4 regions of the Streptomyces sp. NPDC049887 genome follow, and region 3 is predicted to be linked to each of the others. Evidence: riboswitches for the same ligand, from Rfam matches in the RefSeq annotation. Region 3 holds a riboswitch; each other region holds the start of a gene.
What was found. A riboswitch is a leader RNA that binds a small molecule or an ion and turns the genes downstream of it on or off. The one in region 3 is predicted to bind cobalamin.
Positions count from the first base shown of each region.

Region 1: it holds a riboswitch for cobalamin, as region 3 does, so the genes downstream of both, metE (5-methyltetrahydropteroyltriglutamate--homocysteine S-methyltransferase) here and AB0J10_RS09865 (prenyltransferase/squalene oxidase repeat-containing protein) in region 3, are expected to answer to the same signal.
Region 2: it holds a riboswitch for cobalamin, as region 3 does, so the genes downstream of both, cobN (cobaltochelatase subunit CobN) here and AB0J10_RS09865 (prenyltransferase/squalene oxidase repeat-containing protein) in region 3, are expected to answer to the same signal.
Region 4: it holds a riboswitch for cobalamin, as region 3 does, so the genes downstream of both, AB0J10_RS20315 (energy-coupling factor ABC transporter permease) here and AB0J10_RS09865 (prenyltransferase/squalene oxidase repeat-containing protein) in region 3, are expected to answer to the same signal.

Region 1 covers NZ_JBFAMM010000018.1:137,698-141,901, forward strand. Annotated here, with positions in the region: gene metE (5-methyltetrahydropteroyltriglutamate--homocysteine S-methyltransferase) at 1-1,892, opposite strand, end outside; cobalamin riboswitch at 2,058-2,280, opposite strand; gene AB0J10_RS22175 (lipase family protein) at 2,649-3,767, opposite strand.
Region 2 covers NZ_JBFAMM010000009.1:98,093-102,296, reverse strand. Annotated here, with positions in the region: gene AB0J10_RS13830 (hypothetical protein) at 1-1,225, opposite strand, end outside; cobalamin riboswitch at 1,273-1,408, shown strand; gene cobN (cobaltochelatase subunit CobN) at 1,445-4,204, shown strand, end outside.
Region 3 covers NZ_JBFAMM010000006.1:134,457-138,660, reverse strand. Annotated here, with positions in the region: gene AB0J10_RS09875 (aldehyde dehydrogenase) at 1-83, opposite strand, end outside; gene AB0J10_RS09870 (MBL fold metallo-hydrolase) at 373-1,437, shown strand; cobalamin riboswitch at 1,624-1,758, shown strand; gene AB0J10_RS09865 (prenyltransferase/squalene oxidase repeat-containing protein) at 1,869-3,128, shown strand; gene AB0J10_RS09860 (SCO2322 family protein) at 3,128-3,796, shown strand; gene AB0J10_RS09855 (energy-coupling factor transporter transmembrane protein EcfT) at 4,102-4,204, shown strand, end outside.
Region 4 covers NZ_JBFAMM010000016.1:28,854-33,057, forward strand. Annotated here, with positions in the region: gene AB0J10_RS20300 (ATP-binding cassette domain-containing protein) at 1-284, opposite strand, end outside; gene cbiQ (cobalt ECF transporter T component CbiQ) at 293-1,042, opposite strand; gene AB0J10_RS20310 (energy-coupling factor ABC transporter substrate-binding protein) at 1,049-1,417, opposite strand; gene AB0J10_RS20315 (energy-coupling factor ABC transporter permease) at 1,414-2,106, opposite strand; cobalamin riboswitch at 2,135-2,356, opposite strand; gene AB0J10_RS20320 (PTS fructose transporter subunit IIA) at 2,373-2,777, opposite strand; gene dhaL (dihydroxyacetone kinase subunit DhaL) at 2,774-3,370, opposite strand; gene dhaK (dihydroxyacetone kinase subunit DhaK) at 3,464-4,204, opposite strand, start outside.

The DNA.
Region 1 (4,204 bases), on a different contig from region 3:
GCCGGGTGGTCGGCGGTGCGCAGCGGCAGCGTCTCTCGCAGCGCGGGCTCGTCCACCTGGATGACGGACGTCCCGGCAGCCTCCAGATCGTTCACCTCGTCGCGCAGGGCGAGGGCCACCTGGCGGGCGGTCTCGCCGAGGGGCTGGTCGTCGCGGACGAACGACCAGGCGAGCAGGGTCACCGGACCGGTGAGCATGCCCTTGACCGGGCGGGACGTGAGGGACTGGGCGTACCGCGTCCAGGGCACCGTCATCGGCTCGGGGCGGGAGATGTCGCCGGCCAGGATCGGCGGGCGGACGTAGCGGGTGCCATAGGACTGCACCCAGCCGTGCTGGGTGGCGAGGTAGCCGGTGAGTTGCTCGGCGAAGTACTGGACCATGTCGTTGCGTTCGGGCTCGCCGTGCACCAGTACGTCGATGCCGGTCTTCTCCTGGAAGGAGATGACCTCCTGGATCTCGGCCCTGATGCGCTCCTCGTAGCCGGCGGCGTCGATCCGGCCGGCGCGCAGGTCGGCGCGGGCCGCACGCAGCTCGCCGGTCTGCGGGAAGGAACCGATCGTGGTGGTCGGCAGCAGGGGCAGCCCGAGATGGGCGCGCTGGGCGGCGGCCCGTTCGGTGTAGGGCTGGGAGCGGCGGCCGTCGGCCTCGGCGACCGCCGCGACACGGGACCGTACGTCCGGGTCGTGTGTGATGGGGGAGCCCGCTCGGGAGGCCAGAGCGGCACGGTTGGCGGCGAGTTCCGCGGTGATCGTGTCGGTGCCCTGGGCGAGACCCTTGGCGAGGGTGACGATCTCGGCCGTCTTCTGCTTCGCGAAGGCGAGCCAGCGCAGGATCCGCGGCTCGATGTCCCGCTCCGGGGCCGTGTCCAGCGGCACATGGAGCAACGAGCACGAGGCGGCCACGTCGACCCGGTCGGCCAGTCCGAGCAGGGTGGCGAGGGTGGACAGCGACTTCTCCAGGTCGTCGACCCAGATGTTGCGGCCGTTGACCACCCCCGCGACCAGGCGCTTTCCGGGAAGTCCGCCGACGGCGGCGAGGGCGTCCAGGTTGGCGGCGGCGGACTCGGTGAAGTCCAGGGCGAGTCCGTCGACCGGGGCCTTGGCCAGCACCGGCAGGGCGTCGCCGAGCCGGTCGAAGTACGAGGCGACGAGCAGCCTGGACCGGTCGGTGAGGGCGCCGAGCTCGCGGTAGGCGCGCTCGGCGGCGTTCAGCTCGGCCGGGGTGCGGTCCTGGACGAGTGCGGGCTCGTCGAGCTGCACCCATTCCGCGCCGGCCGAGCGCAGGTCGGCGAGGATCTCGGCGTACACGGGCAGCAGCCGGTCCAGGAGGGTGAGCGGCTCGAAGTCCGCGGATACGCCGGGGGCGGGCTTGGCGAGCAGGAGGTACGTGACCGGGCCGACCAGGACGGGGCGCGCGGTCAGTCCGAGGGCCAGGGCTTCCCTCAGCTCGGCGACCTGCTTGGTCGAGTCGGCTGTGAACACGGTGTCCGGACCCAGCTCCGGGACCAGGTAGTGGTAGTTGGTGTCGAACCACTTCGTCATCTCCAGCGGCGCCACGTCCTGCGTGCCGCGCGCCATGGCGAAGTAGCCGCTCAGGGCGTCGGCCTCGACGGCGGCGCGGTGGCGCTCGGGGATCGCGCCGACCATCACGGTGGTGTCGAGGACGTGGTCGTAGAACGAGGAGTCACCGGTGGGCACCTCGTGGATGCCGGCCTCGGCGAGCTGCTGCCAGTTCGAGCGGCGCAGTTCGGCGGCGGTGGCACGGACGGCGTCGGCGGTGACCCGGCCCTTCCAGTAGCCCTCGACGGCCTTCTTCAGTTCCCGGTTCGGGCCCTGGCGGGGGTAGCCGTACACGGTGGCCCGTGCTGCCTCGGCTGCGGACTTCGATGTCACGGAGATCTCCTTCGCGAGATGAATCCCTGAGATCCCGGAGGCCGGACGAGAGCGCGAAGGGGTGACGAACCGGACGGTGCGAGCGTGCGAGACAAGGCACGGCCGTTCGCCTGGTGTGTACGCCGACCCGCCCTCGAGGTCACCGGGATGTCCGCGCACGGAGTCGTCCGCGCGCGGGCAACGGGCAGGTCTTCGGACTCGCGGGCACGTCCCCCCTGACCGGAGGACACCTAATGGCCGTCGCTTCCCAGGCCCGTACGGAGGTCCCAGTGCGTTTGACGGCGGTCGTTCCCGCTCACCGCTGCGGGGCAGTCCCGGATTCCCACCGGGTTCCCTCTTGCGACGCCCCGCCTGGAGGACGGGGCGAACCAGTTGCACAGGTCAGCCTAGACCCGTGCTTCGCAGATCACCGATTCGGGTCTGCGACCAGCGGTTCGTGCGACTTCGATACCGAGGAGACCGAAAACGTGGAGTTGGACGCCCGAGGGTGCTTTGCACCGTCGGCGGGTCGGTCACGTTCCCGATCCGCAGGTTGAGTTCGCCGAGATGGTGGAGGACCACCTGGCCGGTGGGCCGTACCCGCGGTTGTCCGGGTGGAGGCCGGCATGGTCGACCGGGAGACGTGGAACCGGATCTGTGACGGGCTCTCGTGTGAGACGAGATGGGGCTGATGATGGTGCTGGCCGGTCCCGTGCACCCGTACACGGCCGGAGACTGGGAGCGGGCCGGCAAACCCGGTGGACCGGGGGCAGGTCGTTATGACTCCATTGCGAAGAGTTGTTTGAGGCGAGCCTGGATCAGCGGTAGGCCGACGACGGGGACGTCGTAGTGGCCTGCCCCTTCCAGGACAGAGAGGTTGATGTCGTTGCCGTTGGCCACCATCTTGTTGACGACGTTGTAGGTGACGGAGTTCGGGCTGGTGATGTCGTCCGTCCCGTACAGCCACAGGACCGAGCCCGGCAGGGTCGAGGCTTCGAGCTTGCCCTGGTTCTGTTCGAAGAACCGTCTGTTCTCCGGAAGCGAGTTGGGTGTGTCTCCGCGAACCCCCGGATACGAGTCCGGACGGTGTGACGGGGAGGCAGCCAGATAGTTCCGGATGTCCTGCTTGACAAGTGCGTTCAGGTCGTCCAGGCATCGCTGCCAGTCCTGGTGGTAAAACCTGAGCATTCTCGGGCCGTAGACCTGGCTGGGGTCGACGTGGTAGCCCGCGTATCGTTCGGTCTTCGTGAAGTAGATGGTTTCTGCGTTGGCGAAGACCAACTGGTCGATCTGGTGGTCCGTCGGGGGGAGCCCGGATTGGGACGCGTTGTCGATGACCTGCCACAGGATTCTGTTCATGGCGGGCACGTCTGGGACCGGGGCAAGGGTGATGGCACCGCGGTATTCCAGGTCCGGGTCTGCCTTGGTGGCAGAGTCTGAGTAGTAGGCGGCGGCAAGTGCTGCGAAGCCGCCTTCCGACCATCCCGCTGGGACCCACTGCCCTGACAGCCTGTCGCCCAGGTATCGCTGCGCGGCGACCGCGGCGAAGATCATGGAGTTGCCCTCACTGGACAGGTCGTAGTAGCCGTGGCCCGCGGTGACGCCCGCGGACGCGGGCCCCAGCCCCTCGTAGTCCGGCGCGACGACGGCGATGCCCATCTTCAGGACGGCTGCCAGCAAGGCGTCGTTCGGGCCGTCGACCCAGGTTTTGTGTTCCTGGAGTTGGACGCTGGGCGCGCACTGCGGTGCCCATCCGACGGTTCCGTGGCCCCACACGACGAGCGGCCGACCTCCTGCCGGAGGTGCCTTCTTGGGAAGGAACAGCATGGCCGTCGCATTGACTTGGTTCCCCCGCATACCCGGCATGCGGTACACGAGCAGTTTTCCGTCGGCCACAGCAGAAATCCCCTGGGGCACATTGCGCAGGTGGGTTGGAACACCTACTACGTCCCCGTTGCGTGCGGCATCGGTGGGACCGCCCGGGCCTCCCGATGGAGCGATGTACCCACCGATGAGGAGCCCGGCCAGCAGCACGACCGCACATGCTCTCTCCCTGCGAAGCAAGGCCCTCCGGCGGAGTCTGCACCGGCCCGGCTCCTTCGGGAGCCCAGCGCGGGGGGACGGCCCTGGCGGAGGAGTCTGTATCGCTGCGTCGGCCATACCCGCGACCCCGCTTTCGTCTTCTTCTCATCCTGAGCCTCCATCAGTGCGCCGAAGCGTGAGTCCGGGGCTTAGGGACGGTGGCTGTGCAGTCATCGTTGACCGTAGGAGGCCAGGGGGACCTGCGCCTGCCGAGGGCCGGTTCGGTGCGCCATTGGGGTTGCTGTTCCCGG
Region 2 (4,204 bases), on a different contig from region 3:
CGCCGTCCCGGGTGGCCACGACGTCCACGTACTCCCCCTGCGGACGGCCGCAGCGCCGCTCGCAGCCCGACCAGTACACGGGCAGTCCGCCCCGGCCGGGGGTCACGTCGGCCCGCACGTCGGCCAGGGACTTGGCGCATCCGGGCCGGCCGGTGCACGCGCCGACCCCCCACCAGGGCGAGTCGGTGCCGGTGATGAGACCCGCCCGCCCGAGTGCGTCGAGGTGTGCCCGCGCCGTGCCGCGGTCCGCGAACCCCGGGACGACGGCCCCGCGCCACGGGGTCAGCCGCACCTCGTTCGCGGGCGCCGGCAGCAGCTGCCGCAGTTGCGCGGCGGTGAGCCGTCCGAGCGGAGCGGCGACGGACACGGTCCAGCCGTCCGGTCCCGCAACGACGCCGGGCAGCGGTCCGGTGCCGGGTCCCTCGGGCCGATCCTCGGGCGGTTCCGGGGCCGCACCCGGGGCGGAGCGTTCCGTTCCGGTGACATGGGGGAGCGGTTCCGCCGCCACCCCCGCCCGCTCCAGCGACTCGTCCACGCCGATCTCATGCCCCTCCGGCAGCTCCCGCACGCGCCACGCCCCCGTGCCCGCGCCGGCGGTCAGGAACGCCTCCGCAGCGGCGAGCGCCGCGCGTGCCGCGTCGGTGGCAGGTACCCGGAAGGCGTGGCGCCCGACCCGCAGCACCGCCCGTCCGTCCGCCCCTGCGAGCAACGTCACATCCGCGCCGAGTCCGGCGACATCGCCACGGCCGTCGTCCAGGGCGAACAGGAACCGGCCCGAGAGACCCGCGGCCCGGTCGCTCGCACACAGCAGGGCGTCCAGCTCCCGGGCCCACAACTGCACGTCGGCGCTGCCGAGTCCGTCCAGTCCGGCCAGCGGCGAGGCCACGACGTTGCGCACCCGCTCATGGGTGTCGGAGGGCAGCAGCCCGGCGTCACGCAGCAGTTCCGCCAGCTCCGCCCCGCAGCCGTCCGTCAGGCCGCGCAGCTCGGCGTTCCCCCGGGAGGTGACGCTCAGCGCCCCGTCGCCCAGCCGCTCGGCCGCGGTGGCCAGCGCGCACAACTGATGCATCGTCAACAAGCCGCCGGGAAGGCGGAGTCGGGCCAGCAGCCCGTCGTCCGCCGCATGCAGCCGCAGCGCGCCCGGGCAGGCGTCACCTCGGTCCCGTATGCGGCGTTCGCCCCGGTCCGGAGGGGTTGTCGGTGTGGGCGGCATGGCGGCGAGCATACCCACGTCCTTCCAGGTGGCCGCCCTGCCGGCGGGCCGCAGCCTCTACTATGCAGAACGGCACAGGGTCCCAGGGCCCTAGGGAGGAAGCCCGGTGGGAATCCGGCGCGGTCCCGCCACTGTGAACCGGGTCCCGGCGACGGGGTCCGGTGAGTCAGGAACTCCCGCCGACCACGACCACCCGGGGCGCGGAAACCCCGAGGAAGGCCTGCGCACGCGATGACGCACGCGACGATCCTGCTGCTGTCGACCTCCGACACCGACCTGCTCAGCGCCCGCGCCGCCGAGGGCCCGGTCCGGTACCGCTTCGCGAATCCCTCCCGTCTTCCCCTCGACCGGCTGCCCGAGCTCCTCGACGGCACCGACCTGGTCGTCGTGCGCCTCCTCGGCGGCATCCGCGCCTGGCAGGAGGGCCTCGACGCGCTGCTGGCGCAGGGCAGGCCGGTGGTCGTCCTCACCGGCGAACAGGCCCCGGACGCCCAGTTGATGGAGACGTCCACCGTCCCCATCGGGATCGCGGCCGAGGCCCACGCCTACCTCGCCCACGGCGGCCCGGACAACCTGGAGCAGCTCGCCCGGTTCCTGTCGGACACCGTCCTGCTCACCGGCCACGGCTTCGCGCCGCCCGCGCCCGCCCCCACGTGGGGCGAGATGGAGCGCACCCCGCGTCGCGACAGCGGCCCGCTCGTCGCCGTGCTCTACTACCGGGCCCACCACATGAGCGGCAACACCGCCTTCGTCGGCGCCCTGTGCGACGCCGTCGAGGACGCCGGCGGCCGGGCCCTCCCGCTGTACGTCGCCTCGCTGCGCGCCCCCGAGCCGGAACTGCTGGAACGGCTCCGCGACGCCGACGCCGTCGTCACCACCGTCCTCGCCGCCGGCGGCACCCGGCCCGCCGAGGCCCAGGCCGGAGGGGACGACGAGGCGTGGGACGCGGGCGCACTCGCCTCGCTCGACGTGCCCGTGCTGCAGGCCCTGTGCCTGACCGGGCCGCGCAGCGCCTGGGAGGAGAACGACGAGGGGCTGTCCCCGCTGGACGCCGCCAGCCAGGTCGCCGTCCCCGAGTTCGACGGCCGCCTCATCACCGTGCCGTTCTCGTTCAAGGAGATCGACGAGGACGGCCTCCCCGCGTACGTCGCCGACCCCGAGCGCGCCGCCCGCGTCGCCGGCATCGCCGTGCGCCACGCCCGGCTGCGGCACATCCCGAACGCCGAGAAGCGCCTCGCGCTCGTCCTCTCCGCGTACCCGACGAAACACTCCCGCATCGGCAACGCCGTCGGCCTCGACACCCCGGCCTCCGCCGTCGCCCTGCTCCGCCGGCTGCTCGACGAGGGCTACGACTTCGGCACCGAGGAGATCCCCGGCCTGGCGTCCGGGGACGGCGACGAACTGATCCGCGCGCTCATCGAGGCCGGTGGCCACGACCAGGACTGGCTCACCGAGGAGCAGCTCGCCCGGAACCCGGTCCGCGTCCCGGCCGCCGACTACCGGCGCTGGTACGCGACCCTTCCCTCCGAACTGCGCGAGGCCGTCGAGGAGCACTGGGGCCCGGCGCCCGGCGAGATGTTCCTGGACCGCTCCCGCAACCCGGAGGGCGACATCGTCCTGGCCGCCCTGCGCCGCGGCAACCTGCTGATCGTCATCCAGCCTCCACGCGGATTCGGCGAGAACCCGATCGCGATCTACCACGACCCCGATCTGCCGCCCTCGCACCACTACCTCGCCGCCTACCGCTGGATCGCCGCCCGGCAGGACGAAGGAGGGTTCGGCGCGGACGCGATGATCCACCTCGGCAAGCACGGCAACCTGGAGTGGCTGCCCGGCAAGAACGCCGGTCTGTCCGCCGCCTGCGCGCCCGACGCCGCGCTCGGCGACCTGCCGCTGGTCTACCCGTTCCTGGTCAACGACCCGGGCGAGGGCACGCAGGCCAAGCGCCGCGTCCACGCCACCCTCATCGACCACCTCGTCCCGCCGATGGCCCGCGCCGACTCCTACGGCGACATCGCGCGCCTGGAGCAACTGCTCGACGAGTACGCCCAGATCTCCGCTATGGACCCGGCGAAGCTGCCGGCGATCCGCGCCCAGATCTGGACCCTGATCCAGGCGGCGAAGCTCGACCACGACCTCGGCCTGGAGGACCGCCCCGACGACGACGGCTTCGACGACTTCCTGCTGCACGTCGACGGCTGGCTGTGCGAGGTCAAGGACGCCCAGATCCGCGACGGACTGCACCTCCTCGGCGGCGCGCCCACCGGCCCGGAGCGCGTCAACCTCGTCCTGTCGATTCTGCGGGCCCGGCAGATCTGGGGCGGCACGACCGCCCTGCCCGGACTGCGCGAGGCGCTCGGCCTCGACGAGTCCGCCGCGACGCGGACCACCGCCGACGAGGCCGAGGCCCGCGCCCGCGCCCTGGTCGAAGCCATGGAGGACGCCGGCTGGGACCAGGCCGCCGTCGCCTCCGTGGCCGAGGGCCACGGCAAGGCCGTCGCCGACATCCTCGGCTTCGCCGCCCGGGAGGTCGTGCCGCGCCTCGCCGCCACCACCGACGAACTCGACCACACCGTCCACGCGCTGAACGGTGGCTTCGTCCCGGCCGGACCGTCCGGCTCGCCGCTGCGCGGCCTGGTCAACGTCCTTCCGACGGGCCGGAACTTCTACTCCGTCGACCCCAAGGCCGTGCCTTCCCGCCTCGCCTGGGAGACCGGCCAGGCCCTGGCCGAATCCCTTCTGCAGCGCTACCGCACCGACAACGGCTCCTGGCCGACGTCCGTCGGACTGTCCCTGTGGGGCACCAGCGCGATGCGCACCGCCGGCGACGACGTCGCCGAGGCGCTGGCGCTGCTCGGTGTCCGTCCCGTCTGGGACGACGCCTCCCGCCGCGTCAACGGCCTCGAACCGGTCCCGCTCGCCGAGCTCGGCCGCCCCCGCATCGACGTCACACTGCGCATCTCGGGCTTCTTCCGCGACGCGTTCCCGCAC
Region 3 (4,204 bases):
ACCACCTCGATGGTGTCCGTGCCGAGGGGGTCGACCAGTTCCCCGCCGACGAAGAGTTTCCCGTGCTCCACCAGTTCGGACATGACGACTGCCTCCCGCGACCCCGGCTCTCCGAGCGCTCCAGCATTTCTGACGGCATTTCAGATACGCCGACCGCCTGAACAGATACCAGTTCCCGCCGGAGGAGTCCACGGCCGGGACCCGCACCCGGGAGGCAGACGCGCGGCCGCGGAACGCCTCCGGGACGCACCCGCGGACCGTCGCTTCCGCCCCGGCCCGGCACACCTCCGAGCCCTTTGCAATGAAGTCGACTTGGGCGACGATTGGAACGGGTTCTCGTTCTTGGGCCCGGGCCGGGAGGATGGGGAGCCGATGACGCGGGTGACGGAGCACGGCGGCGGTGTGTGGTCCCTCGAGGTCCCCATCCCGGACAACCCCCTGGGACACACGCTGGTCCACGTCCTGGACACCGGCCGCGGACCCGTCCTCGTCGACACCGGATGGGACGACCCCGCCTCCTGGACGGCGCTCTCGGACGGCCTGGCCGAACTGGGCCTCGCGGTGGCCGACGTCCACGGCGTACTCGTCACCCACCACCACCCCGACCACCACGGGCTGTCCGGCAGGGTCCGCGAGGCGTCCGGCGCCTGGGTCGCGATGCACGCGGCCGACATCGCCGTCGTCCGCCGCACCCGGGAGGCCCGGCCCGGGGCCTGGCTCGACTACCTGGTCGGGAAGCTCGCCGCCGTCGGGGCGCCGGAGGAGCACCTCGCCCCGCTGCTCGCGGCCCGCGAGAGCGGCCGGACGCGGGCCCTTCCCGGGCTGCGGGCGGCCCTGCCCGACCGCGAGATCGCGCCCGGCGAACTGGTGGACCTCGCCGGGCGGCGGCTGCGGGCGATCTGGACTCCCGGCCACACGCCCGGTCATGTGTGCCTGCACCTGGAGGAGGAGCACCCGGCGAACCTCCCCGGCCGCGGCCGCCTCTTCTCGGGCGACCATCTGCTCCCCGGCATCAGCCCCCACATCGGCCTGTACGAGGACCCCGACGACGGCGCGGTCACCGACCCCCTCGGCGACTACCTGGACTCCCTGGAACGCGTCGGCCGCCTCGGCGCCGCCGAGGTTCTCCCGGCGCACCAGCACGCCTTCACCGACGCCCCGGCCCGGGTCCGGGAGCTCCTCGCCCACCACGAGGAGCGGCTGACCGGGCTGCTGTCCCTTCTCGCCGAACCTCTCACCCCGTGGCAGTTGGCCGAGTGCATGGAGTGGAACCGGCCGTGGGACGAGATCCCCTACGGCTCCCGCACCATCGCCGTCTCGGAGGCCGAGGCCCATCTGCGCCGCCTGGTGAAACTGGGCCGGGTGGAAGCCGTGCCGGGCAGCGACCCGGTGACGTACACCGCGGTGGGCCGAGCCGGGGCGCGCGGACTGCGATGAACACGGCTCGCGCCGTGATCCGCGCTGGCCGGACCCCTCACGCCGTCCGCTCCGGCCCCGCGAGATCCACTCGAGGCCGCACCCCCGCACGAGCCGCCGGCCCCGCCGTGATCCGTGCGAGGCCCGGGGGACAGGCCGCCGAGGGCCTCCGCCGTACTGGGCCGCCCGTCCCGAGGGGCGGGGATTACGGACCGGTAGAGTGTGCGAGTCGTCATCACACCCGTACGGGGGGAAGCCGGTGCGAATCCGGCACTGACCCGCAGCCGTGAGCCGCCGTCGCAGGCGGCGAGTCGGAATGCCCCGTACCGGCCGTGACCGGCTCGCGCCATCGGGACCGGCCCGCTGGCAGGCACCGTCGAGGAATACGGGGCCGGAGCCTGGTACCTCAGCGTGCCTGTGCCCGGCTCCCCGCAGGAGAGGCCCAGCCCGCCATGTCCGTTCGCCGCAGCGCAGCAGCGCTCGCCGCCGCTTCCGCCGTGTTCTGCGTGGCCGCTGCCCCGGCAGCGACGGCCGCCCCCACCCCCTCCCCGTCGGCCGCGCTCCCGACCGGGCTCTACGGCACGAAGGACCCCACCTACGACGGTGTGTGGCGGCAGTCGCTGGCCCTGCTCGCCCAGGATGTCGTCAAGACCGTGCCCGCCGAGCAGGCCGTCGGGTGGCTCACCGGGCAGCAGTGCGAGAACGGCGGCTTCGCCTCCTACCGCGCGGACGTCTCCGGGCCGTGCGACGCGAAGACGGTGATGGACACCAACGCCACCGCCGCGGCGGTACAGGCCCTGCGTGCCCTCGGCGGCCACGGGGACGCCGTGAACAAGGGCCTCGAGTGGCTGAGGTCCGTGCAGAACGAGGACGGCGGCTGGAGCTACAACCCGGGCATGCCGTCCGACGCGAACTCCACGTCCGTCGTGATCGGCGCCTTCGCCGCGGCCAAGGCGCGGCCGGGCGAGGTGAAGTCGAAGAGCGGCAAGAACCCGTTCGACGCGCTGGTCACGTTCGCCGTGCCGTGCTCGGACAAGGCCGGGGGCGGTGCCTTCGCCTACCAGCCGGACAAGACCGGAAAGCTCCTCGCCAACGGCGACGCCACCGCGGCCGCCGTGCTCGCCGGGCTGGGCCGCGGCCTGGTCGTCTCCGGCCCGGAGCCGGACGGCGCCCCCGCCGCCTGCGCCTCCCCGGCGAAGGCCACCCCGGAGCAGTCGGCCCGCAACGGCGCCGCGTACCTGGCCACGGCGCTGGCGAAGACCGGCCATCTGGACTCGCCGCCGATGCCGGGCGCCGCCGACCCGTCCCCGCTCCCGGACTTCGGCAACACGGCGGACGCGGTCCTCGCGCTCTCCGCCGCCGGGCACGGCGACAAGGCGGACACGGCGGTCCGATGGCTGGAGAAGAACTCCGCCGCGTGGGCGAAGGACGGCGGCCCGGCGGCGTACGCGCAGCTCATCCTCGCCGCGCACGCCCACGGCGACGACCCGCGGGACTTCGGCGGCGCCGACCTCGTACGACAGCTGAACGCGACCGGTCCCGAGCCGGTCTCCACCACCGCGCCGCCCGCTCCGCGGGCGAAGAGCGACGCGGGCGAGGAGCACAAGGGCGGAGACAGCGCCGGAATCTGGTGGATCGTCGGTGCCGGCCTCGCGGCGGGTGCGGGCATAGGCATCCTGATCAGCGGCCGCCGCAAGAGCAGGCAGCCGTGATGCACCGGCGAGTGATCTCGCTCCTCCTCGCGCTCGGCGCCGTGCTCGCGGTACCGGGCGTGGCGGGGCAGGCGCAGGCGGCCGGCTACCGGTACTGGTCGTTCTGGCAGTCCGACGGCGCCGCTTGGGCCTACGCCACCCAGGGACCGGCCACGGCGCGGCCGGCCGACGGTTCGGTCGACGGATACCGCTTCTCCGTCAGCGCGGACTCGCAGGACTCGGCGAAGCCGCGTACCGCCCCCTCCTTCTCGCAGTTGTGCGCGGACACGCCGGCGAAGCCCGGCACCAAGCGGGTCGGGATCGTGATCGACTTCGGCACCGAGGCGGACGCGCCGTCCGGTGAGAAGCCCCCGTCCGCACCGGCGTCCGGCTGCGCCGCGGTCCCCTCCGACGCCACCAGCGCGGAGGCCCTGGCGGCGGTGGCCAAGCCCCTCCGCTACAACTCGGACGCGCTGCTGTGCGCGATCTCCGGTTACCCGAGGACGGGCTGCGGCGAGCAGGTCCCGGCCGGGGGCCCGGCGTCCGAGGAGTCGGGCGCGCCCGCCCCGCCGGCCGGGAAGCCCTCCGGGGCGGCCGACGGAGGCCCTTCGCTGGGGCTCTTCGCGGGCATCGCGGCCTTGCTCGCGCTGGGCGGGGCGGCGTTCTGGCAGTCCCGCCGCCGCGGATGACCCCGCCACCCGCGCCCCCGCCGCCGGACGATCCCGTGCAGCCGCACGGACGGCGTCGCAACGTCCGGCTGCTGGGCGGCGTCCCGCACGCCCGCCCCGGAGACGACCCGGGCGCGGACACGGGCTCCCACCACGGTGCCGGCGAGGGCCCGGGCGCGGAGAGAGACTCCGGTCGAGGTTCCGGAAACGACCCGGACGCCGGCACCCTGGACGGCCCGGTCGGCGGCCCCGTCGGCGGCCCCGCAAACGACCCTGGCGCGGGCGTCGGGAGCGGCGAGCGCGGTGCCGCGCCCCGCGGCGGTCGACTGTCCGGCGGTGCCCCGCGGGCGCGCCGGCCGCTGGGCGGTGCCCTGCGCGCGCCCGCCGCCGGCCGGAGCAACGCGCTGCACGCCGGAGCCTGGTGGGTCT
Region 4 (4,204 bases), on a different contig from region 3:
ACGACCAGCTGCACCGTCGTCCGCAGCCGGGTCAGCCCGCCGCGGTCGTACGCCACCGGCTCGCCGTCCAGCAGCAACCGGCCCTCCTCGCAGCGAAGCCCGCCGCTGAGGAGCCGCATCAGGGTCGTCTTGCCGCTGCCGTTGCGGCCCAGCAGCGCCAGGGAACGTCCGCCCGGCACGGCGAAGTCGACACCGCGCAGCACCGGCGGGCCGTCCGGGTAGGAGAATCCAGCGCCGGCCAGTTCCACCACGGGCGCCCCGGCCCCGGGTACGCTCGCGTCCACGGACGTTCTCACAGTACGGACCTTTCCAGTACGAGGGTGAGGGCGACGATCCCCGCCAGCAGCCCGGCGGTCGCCGCCAGGAAGCGGGCCGACACCGTCGCGGGCGGCACCAGGACCCGCAGCGTTCCGTCGTAGCCGCGCCCGGCGAGTCCGGTCTGCAGCCGCTGGGCCCGGTCGAAGGCCCGCACGAAGGCGGTCGCGGCGAGCCCGGCGAGGGACCGCCAGGCCGCCGCCCGGGTCGTGTGCCCGAGCCGGGCCGCCTGCGCCTGACGGATCCGGTGCACCGCGTCGAGCAGCAGAAAGCCGATCCGGTACATCACCAGGGCCACGTCCACGACGGGCCCGGGCACCCCGGCCCGGACCAGCCGGGGCAGCACGTCCGACACCGGCGTGGTGAACGCGAACAGCAGCACCCCGAGCGAGGCGGCGGACGTCCGCAGCAGGATCCGCACGGCGTCCGCGGGGCCGTCGGGCGCGAGCGCCAGGAAGCCGTCGGGGCCGCCCACCGAGAACAGCAGGGGCACCGCGCCCGTGACACAGAACCCAAGCGGCACGCGCCACGCCCGCCACAGCTGCCGCGGAGCCACCCCGGCGGGCCCGAGCAGTACGGACACGGCCGCCGCGGCGACCAGGACGGCGCCCGGCCACGGCGGCAGCGCGACGGCGCAGACCGTCAGTCCGAGCCCGAGTGCCGCCTTCTCGCACGGATGACGGCGGCGCCAGCGACTGCCGTGCGCCGCCGCGTCGATCGGCAGCATCGGCGGCTACGCGCCCGGGCCCGCGGTATCGGAAAGCCCCGCGGAACCGGCGGCCGGCGCCTCCCCGGCCACCGCCCGCGCCTCACCCTGCCGCCGCCCCTTGCGCAGCCCGAAGTAGTACGCCAGGACACCGGCACCCAGGGCCGCCTGGAGGGCGAACAGCGCCGACTCGACCTCCCCGGACGGAGGTTCGTAGAGCGGCGCGAACCACGGCTCGTAGTCCGGTGCGATCTCCGTGATCGCGGTCTCCGCCTCCCCGTCGGCGCCCGTGAAGGGCTCCTCCTTGTGGTCGCCCAGACCGAGGGCGAGCGGCAGCACCGCCAGCGCCGCCACGATCGCCACCAGCAGTGTGTTGATCTTCGCGTTACGGCTCATCGGACCGCGGCCTCCTTCTTGGCCCCGCCCTGGAGGAGCACTCCGAGGCGGGTCAGCTCACCCTTGCTGGACTGCACGAGCAGCCGCATCACCAGCACGGTGAGCAGGCCCTCGCTGACGGCCAGCGGGATCTGGGTGAGCGCGAAGATGCCGCCGAACTTGGCCAGGGCTCCGGCCACGCCGCTGCCCGGGTCGGGGAACGCCAGCGCCAGCTGCACGCTGGTGACGCAGTACGTGGACAGGTCCGCGACGAACGCGCCGAAGAAAACGCCCACCATCAGCGACACCCCGGACCGCCGCAGCAGCGCGTACACCCCGAAGCCGGCCCACGGCCCGACGATCGCCATCGAGAACACGTTCGCGCCGAGCGTGGTCAGTCCGCCGTGGGCCAGCAGCAGGGCCTGGAAGAGCAGGGTGATCGTGCCGAGCACGGCCATGATCGGTGGCCGGAACAGGATCGCGCCCAGCCCCGTGCCGGTCGGATGCGAGCAACTGCCGGTCACGGAAGGGATCTTGAGTGCCGACAGGACGAAGGTGAAGGCCCCCGACGCGCCGAGCAGCAGGGTGGACTCGGGATTCGCCCTGACCTCACGGGTGAGCGCCCGTACGCCGTGGATCACGAAGGGGGCGGACGCGACGCCCCAGGCGGCGGCGTGCACAGGGGGCAGATACCCCTCGGCTATATGCATGGTTGGGAGACCCTCTCCAGCACCTCGTGGATGGACAACGCGCCCTGGCCGGTCTCCTGGCTGACGGGTCCTGCCGCCCGGGCTCCGCCTTCCCGGACACCACGGTCTCCCGTGGCGGTCCAGTGGCTTCCTTGCGGAGAGAGCCGGACTTCCCGATCACAGTGGCGAGGGCCGCACCGGTACTCCACCGGTTTCCCGTTCACCAAGGCCCTGCGACATTAGTGCGTTGACCAGGTGCATCACAAGCCGCGCACGGATGCGCACGGTCACACCTTGCGATAGTCGTACGCCTCGGCGGCCGCCGCCTCCACCGCGTCCAGATCCGCGCCGGCGGACGCGGTGACCACCGCGGCGACGGCGCCCTCCACGAACGGCGCGTCCACCAGCCTGGTCCCCTCCGGGAGTTCGTCGCCCTCGGCCAGCAGCGCCTTGACCGTCAGCACGGCGCTGCCGATGTCGACCAGCACGGCCACCCCGGCGCCCCGGTCCACCTCGTGCGCGGCACGCGCCGTCAGCTCCGAACTGGTGCCGAGGCCGCCGTCCGCGGTCCCGCCCGCCGCGGCGACCGGTACGGCGTCGCCGGCGCCGGCCAGCCTGCGGGCGAGGTCGGCCACCGACTCCGCGACCTGCGCGCTGTGGGAGACGAGGACGATCCCGACCGGGCCGGTCATCGTGCCGCCTCCTCGAGGGCCCCGACCAGCAGGGCGGAGGACGTCGCCCCCGGATCCTGATGCCCGATGCTGCGCTCGCCCAGATAGCTCGCCCGCCCCTTGCGGGCCAGCATCGGCACGGTCGCCGCCGCGCCCTCGTCGGCGGCCTCCCGAGCGGCCGCGAAGGACTCGTCCAGCGCCGCGGCCGCGGGCTCCAGCGCGTCCAGCATCGTCTTGTCCCCGGCCTTCGCGCCGCCGAGCTGCGCCACCGCCGCGATCCCCGCGCGCAGCGCCTCGGCGAGCTGTGCCCGCGTCACCTCGGCCTCGTCGCCGAGCGCCTTGCCGGCCCGCCGCAACAGCGTCCCGTACAGCGGTCCCGACGCCCCGCCGACCGTCGAGATCAACTGCCGCCCGGTCAGCATCAGTACCGCACCGGGGGTGTCCGGCACGTCCTTCTCCAGCGCCGCCCGCACCGCCGTGAAACCCCGCTGCAGATTCGTACCGTGGTCGGCGTCCCCGATCGCGGCGTCGAGTTCGGTCAGCCGGGCCGCCTCGCGGTCCACCGCCTCGGCCAGGGCGTTCATCCAGCGGAGGAAGAAATCCGCGTCGAGCACAGCGCCGCCTCCTTCTCGTGACGCACCGGCTCCCCCGCGCGCGTCGTCGCGGCCCGCGGACGCGGAGCCGCCGTCGGCCGGGCCGGGCATGGCTCAGCGGCCCCAGCGCAGCGCGGGCGTCTCCACGGGGGCGTCCCACAGCCGCAGGATCTCCTCGTCCGCCTCGCACAGCGTCACCGAGCAGCCCGCCATGTCGAGCGAGGTGACGTAGTTGCCGACCAGGGTCCGGGCCACCGGAACGGCCCGCTCGGCGAGCACCCGGTGGACCTCCGCGTTGAAGCCGTACAGCTCCAGCAGCGGTGTCGCGCCCATGCCGTTGACCAGCGCCAGCACCGGACTCGACGGCTGCAGATCCTCCAGGACCGCGTTCACCGCGAAGTCCGCGATCTCCCGCGACGTCATCATCGGCCGCCTCTCCCGGCCGGGCTCGCCGTGGATGCCGATCCCCAACTCCAGCTCACCGGAGGGCAGATCGAAGGTCGGACTGCCCTTGGCCGGGGTCGTCACCGCGCTGAGCGCGACGCCGAAGCTGCGCGACCGCTCGTTGACCCGGCGGGCGACGGCCTCGACCCGCTCCAGCGGCGCCCCCTCCTCCGCCGCGGCACCCGCGATCTTCTCCACGAAGAGCGTCGCGCCCGTACCGCGCCTGCCCGCCGTGTAGAGGCTGTCCTGCACGGCCACGTCGTCGTTGACGAGCACCTTGGCCACCTGGACGCCCTCGTCCTCGGCGAGTTCCTGGGCCATGTCGAAGTTCAGCACGTCGCCGGTGTAGTTCTTCACCACGAAGAGCACACCCGCCCCGCTGTCCACCGCCGCCGCTGCCCGGGCCATCTG